3 regions of the Arthrobacter sp. Soil_C_49 genome follow, and region 1 is predicted to be linked to each of the others. Evidence: riboswitches for the same ligand, from Rfam matches in the RefSeq annotation. Region 1 holds a riboswitch; each other region holds the start of a gene.
What was found. Region 1 has a riboswitch for thiamine pyrophosphate ahead of thiC (phosphomethylpyrimidine synthase ThiC). Riboswitches for the same ligand answer to the same signal wherever they lie in the genome.
Positions count from the first base shown of each region.

Region 2: linked by a shared signal. The riboswitch ahead of AC3A4Z_RS05455 (FAD-dependent oxidoreductase) and the one ahead of thiC (phosphomethylpyrimidine synthase ThiC) in region 1 are both predicted to bind thiamine pyrophosphate.
Region 3: linked by a shared signal. The riboswitch ahead of AC3A4Z_RS20675 (ECF transporter S component) and the one ahead of thiC (phosphomethylpyrimidine synthase ThiC) in region 1 are both predicted to bind thiamine pyrophosphate.

Region 1 covers NZ_JBDGJZ010000005.1:138,521-144,756, reverse strand. Annotated here, with positions in the region: gene ffh (signal recognition particle protein) at 1-934, shown strand, start outside; gene AC3A4Z_RS10600 (alpha/beta hydrolase) at 1,051-1,785, shown strand; gene thiC (phosphomethylpyrimidine synthase ThiC) at 1,790-3,616, opposite strand; TPP riboswitch at 3,611-3,718, opposite strand; gene AC3A4Z_RS10590 (amidohydrolase family protein) at 3,799-4,881, shown strand; gene AC3A4Z_RS10585 (VOC family protein) at 4,988-5,863, shown strand; gene AC3A4Z_RS10580 (hypothetical protein) at 6,005-6,236, shown strand, end outside.
Region 2 covers NZ_JBDGJZ010000002.1:439,841-446,076, forward strand. Annotated here, with positions in the region: gene AC3A4Z_RS05440 (DEAD/DEAH box helicase) at 1-1,031, opposite strand, end outside; gene AC3A4Z_RS05445 (RNB domain-containing ribonuclease) at 1,321-2,808, opposite strand; gene thiE (thiamine phosphate synthase) at 2,926-3,663, opposite strand; TPP riboswitch at 3,691-3,809, shown strand; gene AC3A4Z_RS05455 (FAD-dependent oxidoreductase) at 3,802-5,142, shown strand; gene thiS (sulfur carrier protein ThiS) at 5,171-5,407, shown strand; gene AC3A4Z_RS05465 (thiazole synthase) at 5,411-6,220, shown strand.
Region 3 covers NZ_JBDGJZ010000017.1:100,772-107,007, forward strand. Annotated here, with positions in the region: gene AC3A4Z_RS20650 (glycosyltransferase family 2 protein) at 1-310, opposite strand, end outside; gene AC3A4Z_RS20655 (iron-containing redox enzyme family protein) at 307-1,368, opposite strand; gene AC3A4Z_RS20660 (DUF4383 domain-containing protein) at 1,427-1,906, opposite strand; gene AC3A4Z_RS20665 (hypothetical protein) at 1,987-2,196, opposite strand; gene AC3A4Z_RS20670 (heme-degrading domain-containing protein) at 2,239-2,781, opposite strand; TPP riboswitch at 2,855-2,995, shown strand; gene AC3A4Z_RS20675 (ECF transporter S component) at 3,055-3,678, shown strand; gene AC3A4Z_RS20680 (ABC transporter ATP-binding protein) at 3,678-5,231, shown strand; gene AC3A4Z_RS20685 (energy-coupling factor transporter transmembrane component T family protein) at 5,228-6,028, shown strand; gene AC3A4Z_RS20690 (glycoside hydrolase family 25 domain-containing protein) at 6,105-6,236, opposite strand, start outside.

The sequences.
Region 1 (6,236 bases):
CAACGAAGTCCTGTTCGTTATTGACTCGATGATCGGCCAGGACGCCGTGAACACCGCGCTCGCGTTCGACGAGGGCGTCAACTTCACCGGCATCGTGCTGTCCAAGCTCGACGGCGACGCCCGCGGCGGTGCGGCCCTCTCGGTCGCGTCGGTCACCGGCAAGCCCGTGATGTTTGCGTCCACCGGTGAAGGCCTGGACGATTTCGAGCTCTTCCACCCGGACCGGATGGCTTCGCGCATCCTGGACATGGGCGACGTCCTGACGCTCATCGAGCAGGCAGAGAAGTCCTGGGACAAGGACGAAGCTGCCCGGATGGCGAAGAAATTCGCCGACCAGGAGGACTTCACCCTCGAGGACTTCCTCGCCCAGATGCAGCAGATCCGCAACATGGGTTCCATGAAGAAGATGCTCATGATGATGCCCGGCGCGCAGAACATCCGCCAGCAGCTCGAGCAGTTCGACGAGCGGGAAATTGACCGTGTGGAAGCCATTGTCCGGTCCATGACGCCGCACGAGCGCCTGGCCCCGAAGATCATCAACGGTTCACGCCGCGCCCGCATCGCGCGCGGTTCCGGCGTGCACGTTTCCGAGGTGAACGGCCTGCTGGAGCGTTTTGCGCAGGCCCAGAAGATGATGAAGAAGATGGCCCAGGGCGGCATGCCGGGCATGCCCGGGATGCCGGGCATGCCCGGGATGCCGGGCATGCCCGGGGCCGGCGGTGGCGCCCGCAAGAACGCCAAGAATGCCCCCAAAAAGAAGGCCAAGTCCGGCAACCCGGCGAAGGCTGCCCAGGAGCGCAAGGACGCCGAGGCCCGGCGCGCCAACGCTGCCAAGGCCCTGCCCACCGGCGCCGCGTTCGGCCAGCAGTCCGGCGACTTCGATCCGTCGCAGCTGAACCTGCCCAAGGGCTTCGACAAGTTCCTCGGCAAGTAGCCGCTGTCCCAACCAAGTAGCGCCAAGTGTCGTTTTGACGGTTCATAACGACACTTGGCGCTACTCACTTGGGATGGTTCCCGGGGGAAGTCAGTGCCGTGGAATAGGGTTGGGTCATGTTCAAGCAGAGGGTAGTGTTCGTGCACGGCGCCGGCAGTTTCGGCTCCGCCGCCTGGCCGCGCCAGCACGGAATGGCACTGTCCTACGACGCATTGTTCCTCCGCCGCCACGGCTATGACCCGGTGGCTGAGCCGGTTGAATCCTCCTTCGAGGAGGACGCCAGGATTGTGCTGCGGTCGCTGGCCGACGACGGCCGGGGCGCCGCCGGAGGGCATGTCGTGGCACATTCCCAAGGCGCCATCGCGGCCATGCTGGCCGCCGTCGAACGCCCTGACCTGGTCTTTTCCCTGACGCTGGTGGAACCGGCCTGCCTGTCGCTGACCGCCGAACTTCCGGCCACAGCGGCCCACATCGGCCTCATGCAGCCGCTCTTCGACGCCCGGCACCAGATGAGCGACCAGGACTTCCAGCGCGAGTTCGTCCGGCGCGTCTACGCCACCGACCTGCAGCAGCCGGCCACAGCCGAGGAGAAACGTTCCGCCAGGCGGCTCCGGCTGCAGGCCCCCGCCTGGGAAGCCCCGCTGCACATCGTTCCCGGCGTGCCCACCCTGGTCCTCACCGGGGGATGGGAACCGCTCTACGAGGAGATCGCCGGATACCTGCGGGAGACCGGCGCCCTGCACCGCACAGCGGCGGGAGGGCACCGGCCCCACGATTCCGTGGAGGGGGACCGTATCATCAGGTCCTTCATCCGCGACGTGGGCACGGTGCAGGCACCCTGGGCGTCCTGAGGCGTCAGCTGCCGGAGGGGACGCTCAGCTCCGGCAGGTAGACCTTGCCGCCGGCCGCCAGGAACTCCTCGCTCTTGCCCCGCATGCCCGCTGCGGCATCGGCCAGTGCCGCCTGTGCCGCTGCGGAACCATACTCATCCCGGATGTCCTGGCTGATCCGCATGGAGCAGAACTTGGGGCCGCACATGGAACAGAAGTGCGCCGTCTTGGCCGGCTCGGCAGGCAGTGTCTCGTCATGGAATGCCTCGGCCGTCACCGGGTCCAGGGACAACGCAAACTGGTCGCGCCAGCGGAACTCGAACCGCGCCTTGGACAGGGCGTCATCGCGTTCGTGCGCGCCGGGGTGGCCCTTGGCGAGGTCTGCCGCGTGGGCCGCGATCTTGTAGGTGATCACCCCGGTCTTGACGTCGTCCTTGTTGGGCAGGCCCAGGTGTTCCTTGGGGGTGACGTAGCAGAGCATGGCGGTACCGTAGCGGGCGATCTCCGTGGCGCCGATGGCCGAGGTGATGTGGTCATAGCCGGGCGCCACGTCGGTGACCAGCGGACCCAGGGTGTAGAACGGGGCACCCTTGCACAGTTCCTGCTGGCGCTCGACGTTCTCCCTCACCAGGTGGAACGGGATGTGCCCGGGGCCTTCCACCATCACCTGCACGTCGTATTCCCACGCCCGCTGCGTGAGCTCGGCCAGCGTATCCAGTTCGGCGAACTGTGCCGCATCATTGGCGTCCGCCGTCGCCCCCGGCCGCAGCCCGTCCCCCAGGGAAAAGGCGACGTCGTACTTGGCAAAGATTTCGCAGAGCTCGTCGAAGTGCGTGTAGAGGAAGTTTTCCTGGTGATGCGCCAGGCACCAGCCGGCCATGATCGAACCGCCGCGGGACACGATGCCCGTTACCCGGTTGGCCGTCAGGGGAACGTACCGGAGCAGGACGCCAGCGTGGATGGTCATGTAATCCACACCCTGTTCGCACTGCTCAATGACGGTGTCGCGGAAAATCTCCCATGTCAGTGCGTTTGCTTCCCCGTTGACCTTCTCAAGTGCCTGGTAGATGGGGACGGTCCCGATCGGCACGGGGGAGTTGCGGATGATCCATTCCCTCGTGGTGTGGATGTCGTCGCCGGTGGAAAGGTCCATCACCGTGTCCGCGCCCCACTGGGTGGCCCACTGCAGCTTGTCCACCTCCTCGGCGATCGAACTGGTGACCGCCGAGTTTCCGATGTTCGCGTTGATCTTCACCAGGAACGCCTTGCCGATGATCATCGGCTCGGACTCCGGGTGGTTGATGTTGTTCGGAATGATGGCCCGGCCGGCAGCCACTTCACTGCGGACCAGCTCCACGTCGCAGTTCTCCCGCAGTGCCACGAACCGCATCTCCGGGGTGATCACGCCCTGCCGTGCGTAGTGCATCTGCGTGACGGTTTTGCCGTCGACGGCGCGGCGGGGCACCGGCCGCGCGCCCTTCCACTCGGCGCTCGCCGCCCCGCGGCGGACGGCAGAACGGCCGTCGTCGAGCAGGTTCCGCCCGCGCCCGCTGTACTTTTCGGTGTCCCCGCGTGCTTCAATCCACTCCGCGCGGAACGGCGTGAGGCCGCGGACGGGATTACTCCCCGGACCGGCGGTGCGGTAGACACGGAACGGTCCGTTCGGCTGGCCGTTCGGTGAATCCGCCAGCTCAATTTCCGTGACCGGCACCCGGATTCCGGCCGCCGCGTCCTGGACGAACGCCAGGGAATGGGACTTCAGCGACTGCGTGACCGGAGGCTGGACCTGGCCACCCGCCGTTGCGCCGGACGGATTTTGGGCAGGGTTAAGCTGTGCATTTGATGTACTCAAGGAATACTCACTTCCTTCGCCGGCATTACCCGGACAGGTTCAACGGTCGCAGGCTGCATCAGCCCGATCTCAGCCCCTGCAAGGGCACCCGTGTGGTCACCAAGAAGCTACCACAGCTCGTTGGACTGCCTGTGTCATATCCGGCGGTGCTAGCCTTTCGGGCGGGAAAGAGAGGAAGATCCATGGCAGAAACCATCCAGTTCAACGGCGCCGTGCTGACCGGGCCGGACACCGAGGTACGCGGGCTCTGGTCCGTTGGCGGCAGGCTCACGTTCCGTCGGCCGGCGGCGGAACCGGCCAGAATTTTGGACGGCTGGGTGCTGCCGGGTTTTGCTGACGCCCATTGCCACATCGGCCTGGGAACCGGGGGCGCCGTCGATGAAGCGACGGCGGAAGAGCAAGCACGGACCGACCTGGAAGCGGGCACTCTGCTGGTCAGGGATGCGGGTTCCCCCGTAGACACCCGCTTCCTCCAGGGGAGTCGTGCGGCGCCGGTGCTCATCCGTGCCGGGAGGCACGTGGCCAGGACCCGCCGGTACCTCCGCGGCTTCGCTGAGGAAGTGGAACCCGACGGCCTGGTGGAGGCCGTCCGGAAGCAGGCGCGCGACGGCGACGGCTGGGTCAAGCTCGTGGGGGACTGGATAGACCGCGGCGCCGGTGACCTGGCGCCGTCGTTTCCCGCCGCCGTCGTCAAGGACGCCGTCCGGGCGGTGCACGATGAAGGCGCGCGGGTCACCGCGCACTGCTTCGCCGAAGAGACCCTGGACCAGATGCTGGACGCGGACATCGACTGCATCGAACATGCCACGGGACTGCTGCCACGGCACATTCCACGGTTCGTGGAGCAGGATGTTCCCATCGTGCCCACCCTCATCAACATCGCCACTTTCCCGGACATCGCTGCGCAGGCCGAGCCCAAGTTCCCCCGGTACGCCGCCCATATGCGCGCCCTGTGGGAACGGCGCGCGGAACGGGTGCTGGAGGCCTTCGAAGCCGGGGTGAAGATCTACGCCGGCACGGACGCGGGCAGCGTCATCAGGCACGGCAGGATCGGGGACGAAATCCTGGCCCTCCACCACGCCGGACTGCCCGCACCCGCCGCCCTCGACGCCGCGTGCTGGGGCGCCCGGAAGTGGCTGGGCGCTGACGTGCTCGAGGAAGGTGCCCGGGCCGACGTCGTCCTGTGCCGGGAGGACCCGCGCCGGGTTCTGCAAACCGTGCAGGAGCCGGCCCATGTGGTGCTGGAAGGGCACGTCGTGCGCTGACCCAGGCGAAGGCCCGGAAACCACTTGGAATAAATTGAAGCTTCAAGTAATTTTAACAGTGACAGGCCCACCAACCCGACGGGCCACAGTACCGGGAGTTTTCACAATGACTGCAGAAGCCGCCACCCAGGATCTTCTTCCTGCCGACCTCACCATGGGCACCGTGATGCTCAAGGTGGGCGACATGAAGGTCATGACCGACTACTACCAGCGCGCCCTCGGCCTCGAGGTCATCACCGAACAGGACGGCGGCCTGTACCTCGGCCGGCTCCGGAAGCCGCTGGTCCATCTTGCGCCCGCCCCCGGGCTGAACCTGCCCGGCAGGGGCGAGGCCGGCCTCTTCCACACAGCGCTGCTCTTTGAAAACCAGGCCGACCTCGCCGCCACCATCGCCACGGCCGCCCGGTTCGAGCCGCGCTCCTTCACAGGCAGCGCCGACCACCTCGTCAGCGAGGCTTTCTACTTCAACGATCCCGAAGGCAACGGCATTGAGCTCTACTGGGACCGCCCGCGCAGCAACTGGTCCTGGAACGGCACCGATGTGGTGATGGACAGCCTGGCCCTGCCGCCGCAGCGCTACCTGGAGCAGCACCTCACCGAGGAATCGCTGGAGCGCCAGCGCGGAACTGTTGCCGGGGTGGGCCACGTCCACCTCCAGGTAGGCGACGTCCAGCTGGCGCGTGACTTCTACGTGGGCATCCTCGGGTTCGAGAAAACGGCCGGCTGGCACGGGCAGGCACTCTTTGTCTCCGCCGGCCGCTACCACCACCACATGGCCATGAACGTCTGGAACAGCCGCGGCGCCGGCCCGCGCAAGGACACGCTGGGCCTGGGCGAAGTGCTCATCGAGGTTCCGGCCGGGGACGACGTCGGGGCGCTGGCTGACCGGCTGAAGGTCGCCGGGGTGCCTTCCCACCACACCGGCGCTGAACTCCGTTTCGAGGATCCCTGGCGCAACAACATCCGGGTCACGGTCCGCTGATATGCCCCGCGGGACCCGCGCCCGGCAGGCGTTGCCGCGCCAGGGGCGGGCCGGCCTGTACTAGGCTGAAGCCCAACGGCCGGGGCGGCAGGCGCTGCCCGCCCCAGTGACCGAACCGTCAACGGAATGAGGGTAATTCCCATGGGCTTCACCGAGATCTTTGTCGCTGACCATGCGGGTGCGCTGAAGCGCGCCGGGATGCTGGACCAGGGCGGCAGCCAGCCGGCTGCCCACGCCCTGCGGATCCCTGACATCAGCGACTTTGAAGTCGAGCAGCTCGGGGAGTTTGCCGGCGCAGCCGTGCACGCCGGCGGAGCGGACTATGAGCTGACCATGGTGGACGTGGCCAGCGATTCGCTCCTGGCGGTACCTC
Region 2 (6,236 bases), on a different contig from region 1:
GCTACGAGGACGTCCACCTTGTTGTTGCGGAAGGCCCGGAGCGCCTGCTCGCGGGCGCCCTGGCCCAGGTCGCCGTGGATGGCGGCAGCCGCGAACCCGCGGTCCACCAGTTCTTCGGCCACCTTGGCGGCGGTGCGCTTGGTCTTGGTGAAGATGATGGTGCGTCCGCGGCCCTTGGCCTGGAGGATGCGCGCCACCACCTCGATCTTGTCCATGCTGTGCGCGCGGTAGATCAGCTGGCGGATGTCGCGCTTGGTCAGGCCTTCATCCTCCGGGTCCGCGGCGCGGATGTGGGTGGGCTGCGTCATGTAGCGGCGGGCCATGGCGATGACGGGGCCGGGCATGGTGGCGGAGAACAGCAGGGTCTGGCGCACGGCCGGCGTTGCGGCAATGAGGGTTTCGACGTCGGGCAGGAAGCCAAGGTCCAGCATTTCGTCCGCTTCGTCCAGGATGACGATCTTGACGTTCTTCAGGCTCAGGTGCTTCTGCTTGAAGAGGTCGATGAGGCGGCCCGGGGTGCCCACCACAACCTCCACGCCCTGCTTCAGGGCTTCCACCTGGGGCTCATAGGCGCGGCCGCCGTAGATGGTGGCAATACGTGCGTTGCGCTTGCGGGACGCGGTCTGCAGGTCATTGGCCACCTGCACTGCGAGTTCGCGGGTGGGAACGATCACCAGGGCCTGCGGCGCACCGGGGACCGCGAGCTTGTCATAGCCGGGATCGTCCTGGCCCACCACCCGCTGCAGGGCGGGGATGCCGAAACCAAGGGTCTTGCCGGTACCGGTCTTGGCCTGGCCGATGATGTCGTGGCCGGACAGGGCCACGGGCAGGGTCATGGCCTGGATGGGGAAGGGGTGCGTGATCCCGGCGTCGGCCAGGGATTCGACGATGTCTGCGCGCACGTTGTAGTCCGCGAAGGATTTTTCCGCGATCTCGTGCGGCTTCTCGTCCGAGATGATGGTCTCTTCCGGCTCGATGGTTTCGGTGCCGGACTCGTCGGTCAGAAGCTGGTGGGTATGCAATTCACTCACTGGGGAGTTTCCTTATTCATTTGGGCAATGGCGCTGCCTGCTCAACGGGCCTGCCGTGAGGCTGTTCCGGAGCACGCTCGGGCGCACAAGCAATTCCAGTGGAAGCCGATCGCGGGCTATCTAAATGCTGGCACTGGTGACCAGCGGGTAAATCTCAAGATCGCGTAGGGGCGGGCTTGTTGGTTTCAAATCAAGGAAATCAACGACCGGGCATCCATTTCTACTCCTTCAGTCTAGCTGCAGGGAGCTGAAATACCGGCTTTGGGCCTTCAACACCGCCCCGGTGCTGCTATTGCACCAGCTCGAAATGGACTTCCCGCGTTGCGATATTGGACGAGACCAAGCGCACCCGGACCTTGGTTCCGGGCTCCAGTTCGCCGGCGCAGCGGGCTGTCACCGCGGGGTCCGCGATCTGGATGGTGCCCGTACCGCCGTTCCCGTTGCCGTTGCCGTTCTTGCCGTTCCCGTTCTTACCGTTGTCCTTTTGCGGCTTCGACCCGGAAATGACGATCGCGTTGAACTCCTGGCCCACGTGGTTGACCAGCAGGGCCGCCTCCACGGTGTCCAGGGCCATTTTCTCCATCCGCGACGCGAGCTGGTCGGACCCGGCCATGATGTCGGGCAACGTTGGCAGGGCTTCGCGCGCCCAGCCGGGAACCTTGCCGCCATTGCTCAAGGCCTCGCAGATCACCAGGACAAAGCGGTCCACCAGGCGGCGCAAGGGGGCAGTGGTGTGCGCATAGGCTGCGCCGATGGCCGACTGGATGGCATCTTCGGGCACGGATCCATCAAAGGCCGTGTAGGAGGCACCGCGGAACAGCATGCCGGCGGAGTGCATGATGGCCAGCTGTCGGGGATCGGTGGGGTCCAGGCTCCGCAGGTACTCGCCGTAGCTGACTTCGCCGTCCCAGGGCTTGCCCAGGGCTTCGGTCTGCAGCCGGAAATGGTTCAGGGAGCGTTCATCGGGCGAGGGCATGGTGCGCAGGATGCCTACCTTCCCTGTCAGCATGAGGCGGGCGGCTGCCATCCCGGTCATCAGCGAGATCTGCGCGTTCCAGTCCTCCACGGGAAGCTGGGGAGCGGCAGCGATCCGGTAGCCGCCGTCGGGCAGTTGGACGATCTCCTGGTCTGGCATGTTCAGGCTGGCGCCGCCGCGGGCCCGCTCCAGCTCCACACGCTTGAGCCCCACCTCTTTGAGGAGCTGCAGCACCGGCGGGGCCGTTCCGGCGTCGAGTTCGGCCTGCGTGCCCTTGTAACTGAGCTTGGCCCGGCTGCGGATACGCGCCCGCCTGACAGCGACGGAGGTGACCTCGGCGGCGTTGTCCAGGCGGAAATCCCAGACAAATGCGGAACAGTCCTGGTCCGGAAGAAGGCTGCCGGCCTGCTCGCTGATGATTTCCGGATGCAGCGGGATCCGCCCGTCGGGGGCGTAGAACGTCTGCCCGCGACGGCGTGTTTCCGCATCCAATGGTCCGCCCGGGCTAACAAATGCGGGCACGTCGGCGATGGCGTAGAGCACGTGGTACCCGTCGCCGTCGCGCTCGATGAACAGTGCCTGGTCCAGGTCGGTGGAGGACGCGGGATCAATGGTAACGAACTCGACGGCGGTCAGGTCGTAGGCAGGCAGCTGCAGGGATTCCACGGCTGCTTTGGCATCAGCCACGGCATCGTCAGGGTAGGCGCCGGGCAGCTCCAGTTCGGTCCGCAGCGCACTGAGCGCCGCCTCGAGCGCGTTATTGTGCTCGTGGACGTTGGGAGCCAGCCGATGGTGTGACACGAAAATCAGCCTAACTCGAATTCCGGCGATAATGCAGGCACCCGGGCCGGGAAGGGCGCGGGGTAAAAGCACGGTTACGAGCGTCAGCGGGCCGGACCGCCGGCGGCCGGGGCAGCCTCAGGAACCGGGCGCATCCAAGGCCGCGAGGAGCGATGCGGCGGCGGCCGCAGGATCGTCGGCCTCCGTGATGGCCCGGACCACCACAATGCGCCGGGCGCCCGCCTCCACCACCTGCTCCACGTTGCTGTGGTCGATGCCGCCAATGGCAAACCAGGGGACACCGCCGTCGGCCTGTCCTTTCTGCCCCGCAGGGCCCGCAGCCGCGGCGGCGTACTTCACCAGCTCAAGTCCGACCGCGGCCCGCCCCGGTTTGGTGGGTGTGGCCCACACCGGACCCACGCAGAAGTAGTCCAACCCCGCGGGCCCGGCAGCAGCCGCGAGGGCGGCGTCCACCTGCTCTGGTGCATGGCTGGACAGTCCGATGGCCGCATTGCCGTTGAGCAGGGTGCGCGCGGTGGCCAGGGGGAGGTCCTTCTGGCCGATATGGAACACCGGCGCGCCGGACAGCACGGCGATATCGGCCCTGTCGTTGACGGCCCACAGCCGGCCGTGCCGCTCCGCGGTTTCCTTCAGCACAGCCAGGAGCTCCAGCTCCTCCGCGGCCTCGATGGTCTTGTCCCGGAGCTGGATGATGTCCACGCCACCGGCAAACGCGGCGTCCACGAACTGCCCGAAATCGCCGCGGTCCTTGCGGGCATCCGTGCAGAGGTACAGGTGCGCTGAGTTGAGGCCATTGCTGATTTTGGTGGTGCTGAGGACATCGGTGCCGGCGGCAGGAGTGTGGGACACATTCATGGGGGCAAGCCTAGTTCCTCTACACTTGCCTCGTACTGCGGGAGCCCGCGGCAGCTGTCATAAAGCGCCGGGCTGAGAGGGCGTCAGAGCCGACCGCTTGACCTGATCCGGCTAGTACCGGCGTAGGGAAGGAGACACATGCGCGCACCGTCGACCCCGGCCCCACCGCATAAACCGTCCATACCTTCGGGCATCATCCGGGCTGACGTCGCCGTGATCGGCGGCGGAGTGATCGGCCACGGCATCGCCTGGGAGGCGCAACGCTCGGGGCGCTCCGTGGTGCTCATCGACGACGCCCCGGGTACCGGCGCCAGCTGGGCCGCCGCCGGAATGCTCGCGCCCGTCAGCGAACTGCACTACCAGGAAGAAGAGCTCCTCGAGCTGATGCTGGACGCCTCGGCCCGGTGGCCCGCTTTTGTGGCCGGCCTCCGCGCAGCATCCGGTGCCGATCCTGGATACATCACGACGCCGACCCTCGCCGTGGGTGCCGACGCCGCCGACCGCCGCGCGCTGATGGACCTGCGCGCGGTGCAGCAGGCGAACGGACTCACCGTGGAACCGCTCACCGTCCGCGAAGCCCGCCGGCGGGAGCCACTGCTCAGCCCGGCCATCGCCTGTGCGCTGGACACCCCGGCCGATCACCAGGTGGATCCGCGGCTGCTGGTGGACTGCCTGCGGCGCGCGCTCGCCGGCCACGGCGTGGGAAGAACCAGGGGCGAAGGTGCCCGCAGCGGGTCCCGGCAGGATCACGCAGGAGTAGCCGGCGCCGTCGACGGTTACTCGGTGCCGGACAAAGCGGCAGCGCTGCTGTGGCAGGACGGCGCTGTTGCCGGCGTCCGGTTGGCCGGCGGCGGAACCGTCCAGGCCGCAGAGACCGTAGTGGCGAACGGGCTGCACGCGGCGGAACTGGGGTTCCTCCCGGAGGGCCTGCAGCTTCCGCTGCGGCCTGTTTACGGGGACATCCTGCGGCTCGCCGTGCCCCGGCATCTGCAACCGCTGGTGACCTCCACCGTCCGCGGACTGGTGCGCGGGGTCCCGGTGTATATCGTTCCCCGCCGGGACGGGACGGTGGTGATCGGGGCAACGCAGCGCGAAGACGCGCCCTCTACCCCCGGCGCCGTTTCCGCCGGTGGCGTCTACCAGCTGCTCCGCGACGCGCAGGTGCTGCTTCCCGCCGTCGCCGAACTCGAGCTGCTCGAATGCACCGCCCGGGCCCGGCCCGGAACGCCGGACAATGCGCCGCTGCTGGGCCGGGTGCCCGCAACGGAAGGCGCGGGCCAGTCCGGCGGACACCTTCCCGGGCTCATCATCGCTACCGGGTTCTTCAGGCACGGCGTCCACCTGACGCCGGCCGCCGCCGCCATCTGCCGGGACCTCCTGGACGGCCGCGAAGATCCCCGCTGGGCGCCCTTTAGCCCCGCCCGATTCAACGAAACTCCTGCCCCAGCCGCAACCACCCCTACCCAACCGGCCGCCTGAGCCACCTACCGCCCACAAAGGAAACAGCATGAACATCACCTTGAACGGAACCCGGCACCCCGTGCCGGACGGTGCTTCCATCGCGCAGCTCGTCAGCCAGGTCACAGGAAGGCCCCTCGGGGCTGACGGCCAGGCCACCGACGGGCAGAAGCTCGGCGTGGCCGTGGCACACAACGCGCAGGTAGTGCCGCGGAGCCAGTGGTTTGCCACCGCGCTCGCGGACGGCGACGAGGTTGAACTCGTCACGGCTGTGCAGGGAGGCTGACCCATGAGCGAAACCATCACCGCTGCGTCCTCCTCCGCGCTCCAGGACCCGCTGGTCATCGACGGCGTGGAACTGTCCTCCCGGCTGATTATGGGCACCGGCGGCGCACCCAGCCTGGACGGCCTCGGCGCAGCACTCCTCGCTTCCGGCACCAGCCTGACCACGGTGGCCATGCGCCGCTACTCGACGGCGGAAACAGGCACGCTGTTCCAGCTGCTGCTGGACCATGGCATCCGGGTGCTGCCCAACACCGCCGGCTGCTTCACTGCCCGGGACGCCGTGCTGACGGCAGAACTGGCCCGTGAGGCGCTGGAAACGGACTGGGTGAAGCTGGAAGTCATCGCCGACGAACAGACCCTCCTGCCGGACGCCGTCGAACTGGTGGACGCCACCGAGCAGCTCGTCAACAGGGGCTTCAAGGTGTTCGCCTACACCAACGACGATCCTGTCCTGGCCCTCCGGCTCGAAAACCTCGGGGCCACGGCCGTGATGCCGCTCGGATCACCCATCGGCACCGGCCTGGGCATCCTGAATCCGCACAACATTGAACTGATTGTGTCCCGGGCCTCGGTTCCTGTGGTGCTGGACGCAGGCATCGGGACCGCCTCGGACGCGGCCCTCGCCATGGAGCTGGGCTGCGACGCCGTCCTGCTGGCCACTGCGGTGACCCGTGCCCAGAATCCTGCGGTGATGGGGGAGGCCTTCAAACACGCGGTGATCGCCGGTAGGCTGGCGAAGACGGCCGGCAGGATACCGCGCCGCGAACATGCACTGGCGTCGTCGGCCATGGAAGGCCGGGCCGAGTTCCTGTAGCCTCTCCGGCGCACGG
Region 3 (6,236 bases), on a different contig from region 1:
TGTAGCGCACGTCGTCGTCGGCCATCACCAGCAGCTCCGCCCTGGCGGCCTGCACGCCCGTCATCACTCCGGCCACCTTGCCGTTGCCGCCGGCGGCCGGCCCGGGCCGGATGTGGCGCACGGCGGGCGGAAAGGCAGCCCGGTGGCGTTCGAACAGCGCCCGGTCGGAACCGTCCACCACGGTCACTGGGATCCACGCGAGAAGACCGCCAAGATAGGCAGACAGATCCTGTAGCTCCGGATCCAGGTCCTCGGTCCAGCGCAGCGGCAGGATGTACTCCGCGGATTGCCCCGTGGGCGGGGTACTCATGCGGCGGCCGGCATTGCCGCCCTCAGCGACGTCACTCCTTTTTCCCAGCTGGCCATCAGGTGCGTGGAAAGCCGGCCGTCAATCGCCATGACGGCGGTGGCCCCGAACAGTACGTCCCCGAGCAGTCCAGGCTCCGCCTCCACCAGGCCGCCTGCCAGGTCGCGCCCGGCGATCTGCTCGTGGACCGCGTCGGCTTCCACATGCTCGTCGAAGTAGTGGGTCACTTCGGCGTCGAAACCGTGCCGCCGGAAGCCGCTGCCGTACAGCCGGTTGGGCTGGGAGGAGGTCATCTCATAGATGGCGAGGTGCCCTGTAATGGCACCCCGGAGCCGGCGGTTCAGGCCGAAGAGCGACATCATGTTCACGGCCGCGAGGGAGACGGCGGGAACAGCGTCCACGTAGGCGCCGTAGTGGTCGTCCATGCCCAGGCCCCGCATGGTGCGGGAGAAAAGAACGCTGTGCATGCGTTCGGGGCGTCCGCCGCCGTATTCGTCGGCCTGGATTTCCACGAGGGCAGCCTTGGCCCTGCCGGTGAGGCGGGGGATGGCCCAGGTGTGCGGGTCCGCCTCCTTGAGCTGGTACATGGACTTGTGGATCAGGAATTCCTTGAGCTGGTCCAGCGTCGCCTTCTTGGCCACAAAACGGGAGACGCTGGGCCCGGTATCGGTGGCAGCGAGGCCGAACAGGATGTCCGCCACGGCATCGCTGGTCAGCTCCCCGGCAGGCGGAACATTGATCTCGCCGGCGGCGGAAGCCGCGGCAGCCCGGAGCTCCGCCTCAAACGGCCGCTCCATCAGGCGGCGGACCTGGATCAGTCCCGGTTCCCACTCCCACTCGTCGCTCACGCCCTCCAGCCCGGAATAGTGCAGTTCGTAGAGGCAGAAGAGGGCCGCCTGGACGTCGTCGTCGCCGATGATGTCCGAGGACACCGCCATGTGGGGTGTGACCAGCGAGTGCAGTTCATCCACGGCTGCGACTGCTTCGTCGGTGCCTGGTTCGTGCTTCAGGGCGCTGAACAGCGTGCTGCTGATGGGGCCTCGGGACTCCGGGATTTTCATGATGCTCCTTTGGGCGGGCGGCATTGCTGCGTCTTCGACAGCGGGCTTTGGTGGGCGTTCATGCATCCGTGTCCCTGTCCGGGTCACGGGACGGGCTGCCGGGGACGGTCCTGGGGGACAGCAGAATGGCAAGGGCGATCATGGCCAGGCCCAGGACCAGGTGCAGCCAGTTGTCCGCATTGTTTTCCGGGAGGAAGTTTGCCGGCAGGTCATCGGCGATCAACAGGCCATAGAGCCAAAGGAACAGATAGGCGACGCCCCCGTAGATGAGGAAATTCCGCCCCTGCCGGTGCGTCCTGGCCATCACCAGGCCGGCGATTCCGAACAGGGCGTGGACGGCATTGTGCAGGACGGACACCTGGAAGATTCCGAACAGCTCGGCTTCGGAGCCAGGGCCGGCAAAGCGGAGGGAACCGTAGTTGGCGGTGATGCCCGGAATGAATCCCAGGATTCCAAGCAGCAGGAAGACGGTGCCGCTGGCAAGGGTGGCCTTCTGCAGGCCCGTCCTCGCTTCGGTGGCGCGGGTGCTGACCGCCATAACCTGTACTCCTCTAAAGCCGGGAACAACATAGTAAGCATGATTACTAATAAAAGCTAAGTACGCTTCCTACCCGGCGTTCACGCCTCCGGGCTGTTCCAGGTATAGGGGTTGGTGTGGGTCCCGCCGTGCCGGCCCTGCTCATATCCCTGCTGCCAGGCTTTCCCGACGGCGGCCACTAGTTCGGCGAGCAGGGGATAGTAGGGGTGGTCCGGACCAATGTAGATCATCTCGTCTTCGGCTTTATCCACCGCCGCCCGCACCTGGTTTTCGTCGCCAGGACCGTTCATGGCACCCTCCTTGCCCCGACATTGTCCAGCTCAGAGAAGGCGTCAGTCGGCGCCCATCGAGCCGAGGACTTCGCGGAGGGCCTGGACCACCATGTTGTGGTCCTGCACCTGGGGAAGCCCCGAAACAGTCACGGTGGCCACCGCGCCCACCCCTGTGACGTAGACCGGGAAGGAACCCCCGTGCGCCGCGTACGTGGTCTGGTCGAACCAGCCCTGGTCCTCGATCCTGCCGCCGCGAAGCCGTCCGCGCAGCCCCACCAGCAGGGACGGGACCTCGTACCGGGCGGCGGTGCGCTGCTTGGCCCGGATCCAGAACTCGTTGTCCGGAGTGGCGCCCGGCAGGGCCACATGGAACAGGACCTGGTCACCCTTGGTGATGTCGATGGCGATGGGGAGCTGGTCCTCCTTGCCCAGTTCCACCAGCAGCAGCCCCAGGTTCAATGCGTCGTCCATCGAAAACCGGGGAAACTGGAGCTCCCGGATTTCGCCCTCAATCCGCGCGATGAGCGCCTGCAGGGAGCCCTCCGGCTGGGTGGCATCAGAATCGGGATCGAACTCAGTCATATCCGGCGCATTGGCAGTCATGGCCCACAATCTACCCCTCCTCCGGTGTAAACTGGACCACGCCCAGCAGGGCTATTTATCTACCCACAGAATCAATTAACGACAGGGGAGCGCCGCCGTCGGGCATCACTGGCAATGCCAGGATCCGCAGGTGGGCGCTGAGAGTGCGGACAGCCGCAGACCCTCGAACCTGATCCGGTTAGTACCGGCGCAAGGGAGTCGAGTTCTCGAAGTCCGGCAACGGCAGTCAGTGCCCTTGCCGCACTTTCCCCTCCTGTTCCTCAGGAGGATCGCATGGCAACAACAGCAGTAAAGAAGACCACCAGCAAGTCCTGGCGCGTCGTGGACATCGTAGTGGCGGCCCTGATCGCCATCGCCGGCGGCGTTATCTTCTGGGCCTGGTCCCAGGGAGCCGCGGCAGTCTCAGCCCCCATGAACGCCGTCTACCCGCCCCTGACCGGCCTGATCGCCGGCGGCTGGATGATCCCGGCGGTGCTGGGCATGCTCATCATCCGCAAGCCGGGCGCGGCGCTGTTCTGCGAAACCGTGGCCGCCACCGGCGAGCTGCTGATGGGCTCGCAGTACGGCGCCTCCGTGCTCTTTTCCGGCTTTGTCCAGGGCCTGGGCGCAGAAATCATCTTCGCCATCTTCGTGTACCGGAAGTTCAACCTGCCGGTGTCGCTGCTTGCCGGTGCCGGCGCCGGGCTGTTCTGCGGCCTGAACGACTCCTTCGCCCCGTGGGGCTGGAACATCGCCTACTCCGGCGGCGACAAACTGGCGTACATCATCTTCACAGCCGTCTCCGGCGCCATCATCGCCGGTACCCTGTCCTGGATCGCCACGCGCGGCCTGGCGAAGACCGGTGTCCTCAGCTCGTTCGCCTCGCGCAAGGCAGCAACGGAGCCCGCCTTCTCCTGATGAGCGCTCCCTCCCATCACGGCGTGCCGGTTGCGGTGCGTCCGGCGGCCGTCAGCGCCCGCGGTTGGGGCTGGCGGCATGCCGGACGTGCCAAGCCTGCGGTCCGTGCCCTTGACCTGGACATCCAGCCGGGGGAGCGGGTGCTCCTCCTCGGTCCGTCCGGGGCGGGCAAGTCCACCCTTCTCCATGCCTTGGCGGGCGTCCTGGGCGATGTTAACGACGACGGCGAGGCCTCCGAATCCGACGAGTCCGGTTCGCTGCTGGTTGACGGAGCCTACCCCCGTGAGCAGCGCGGCCGCGCCGGCCTGATGCAGCAGGACCCGGAGACGCAGGTGGTCCTCTCCCGGGTGGGTGACGACGTTGCCTTCGGCGCCGAGAACCTCGCCGTGCCCCGCGACGACATCTGGACCCGCGTGCACGAGGCGCTGGACGACGTCGGCCTGTCCCACCTGCCGCTGGACCATCCGACGTCGGCCCTGTCCGGCGGGCAGAAACAGCGGCTGGCGCTCGCCGGCATCCTTGCGATGCGGCCCGGGCTGATCCTCCTTGACGAACCGACAGCCAACCTTGACCCCGCGGGGGTGCTTGAGGTCCGCGACGCTGTGGCGCGCTGCCTGGACAAGACCGGGGCGACCCTGGTGGTGGTGGAGCACCGGGTGTCCGTGTGGAAGGACCTGGTGGACCGGATTGTGGTGCTGCAGCCCGGTTCGTCCACCGACCCCGCCGTGCTCCTGGACGGGCCGCCGGACCGCGTGCTCACCGAGGCCCGGAGCATGCTGATAGCGGCCGGAGTATGGGTTCCCGGTTACGTCCCGGAGACCCGGCAGCGTGCGGCCGTCCCGGCTTCGGGGACCGGCGATCTGCTGCTTGCCGCCGAGCAGCTGGCGGTCTCACGAGAACGTGCCCGCCGTAAGGGATTCCGAAAGCTGCCGCCGTTGCCGGTGCAGCAGGATATCAGCGCGCAGGTCCGCGCCGGGCAGGCGCTCGCCATCACGGGTCCCAACGGGGCAGGAAAATCGACTTTTGCCCTGACTCTTGCCGGTCTTTTGGAGCCCGTGGCCGGCAAGGTCTCCGCCACCCTGGCGCTTGGCCGGGGCGCCGGGATTGATCCTTACCAGTGGAAGGCGGAGCAGCTGATCGAGCGGGTGGGCACCGTATTCCAGGAGCCCGAGCACCAGTTCGTTACGGGCAAGGTGCTGGATGAACTCCTGTTTGGCCCGCGGCACCTCGGCCACGGGACGGAGCGTGTGGACGAACTGCTCGAACGTTTGCGGCTGACGGAGCTCGTGGACGCCAATCCGTACACTCTTTCGGGTGGCGAAAAGCGCCGGCTTTCCGTGGCCACGGTCCTGGCCGCGCATCCCCAGGTCCTGGTTTTGGACGAACCTACGTTCGGCCAGGACGCCAACACCTGGGCGGAGCTGGCCTCATTCCTGACCGAGCTCCTCGACGCCGGCACTGCCGTGGTGTCGGTGACCCATGATGCCGAGTTCACGGCAGCCCTGGGCGGAACAGAGCTGAGGATGGCTGCGGCGCAGGCGGTGGCGTCATGAGGCAGGAGCTGAACCTGCAGGGAAACCATGCCCTGTTGACCCGGGCCAACCCCCTGAGCAAGTTTGCCGCCGTTTTCCTGGTGACCGCAGTGCTGGCGCTCTCCATCGACTGGGTGTCCGCCTCCGTGGCGCTCGCCTGTGAACTCCTGCTGTTTCCACTGGCCGGGTTGACCCTCACGCTGCTCTGGCAGCGCGGCTGGCCGCTGATCATCGCCGCGGCCGTGGGCGGCTGGAGCACCTCCATCCTGGCGCCGGACAGCGGAAGGACGCTGATCGACGTCGGCATCTGGACCATGAGCGAAGGCTCGCTGGAGCTGGGGGCAGGGTTTATGCTGCGCGGGGTGGCGATTGCGCTGCCCGCGGTGCTGCTGATGAGCTGCACCGACCCCACTGACTTGGCCGACGCCTTGGCGCAAAAGGCACGGCTCCCGCACCGGTTCGTGCTGGGAACCTTGGCGGCCATGCGCCTTGTGGGACTGCTGGCTGAGGAATGGCAGACCATCGGGATGGCCCGCCGCGCCCGTGGTGTGGGCTCGCGTGGCAGTGTGGTGCAGCGGGTGAAGGCGACGCTGGGGCAAAGTTTCGGTCTGCTGGTCCAGGCCATCCGGCGCGCATCGCGGCTGGCGGTGACCATGGAGGCCCGCGGTTTCGGCGGCGGAACGCGGACCTGGGCCCGCGAGTCAACCTACAGCCGGTTGGATGCGTGGGTGCTGGGCGGCGGGGTGCTGATGGCCGGGGCTGCCTGCGCGGCTGCCGTGTGGGCGGGCACGTGGAACATGGTCTGGCTGGGAAGCTGACTGGGACCTGGCCTGCTTTTTGCACTGGCAGCACGGGGTTGCTGTCTCGGGGCTGCGGTAGTTTCTGTGTTGTTGTTCAGGAGCAGGAATAGTCGTAGTCGAACCCGCGGGACACGAACTGGGTGAGCTCGACGTCGCCGCCCCGCGTCAGCGGCGGGTCGGAGCAGTTGCCCTTGGCGCCGGTAAGGGTGCGGGCGCCGGCGAGCCA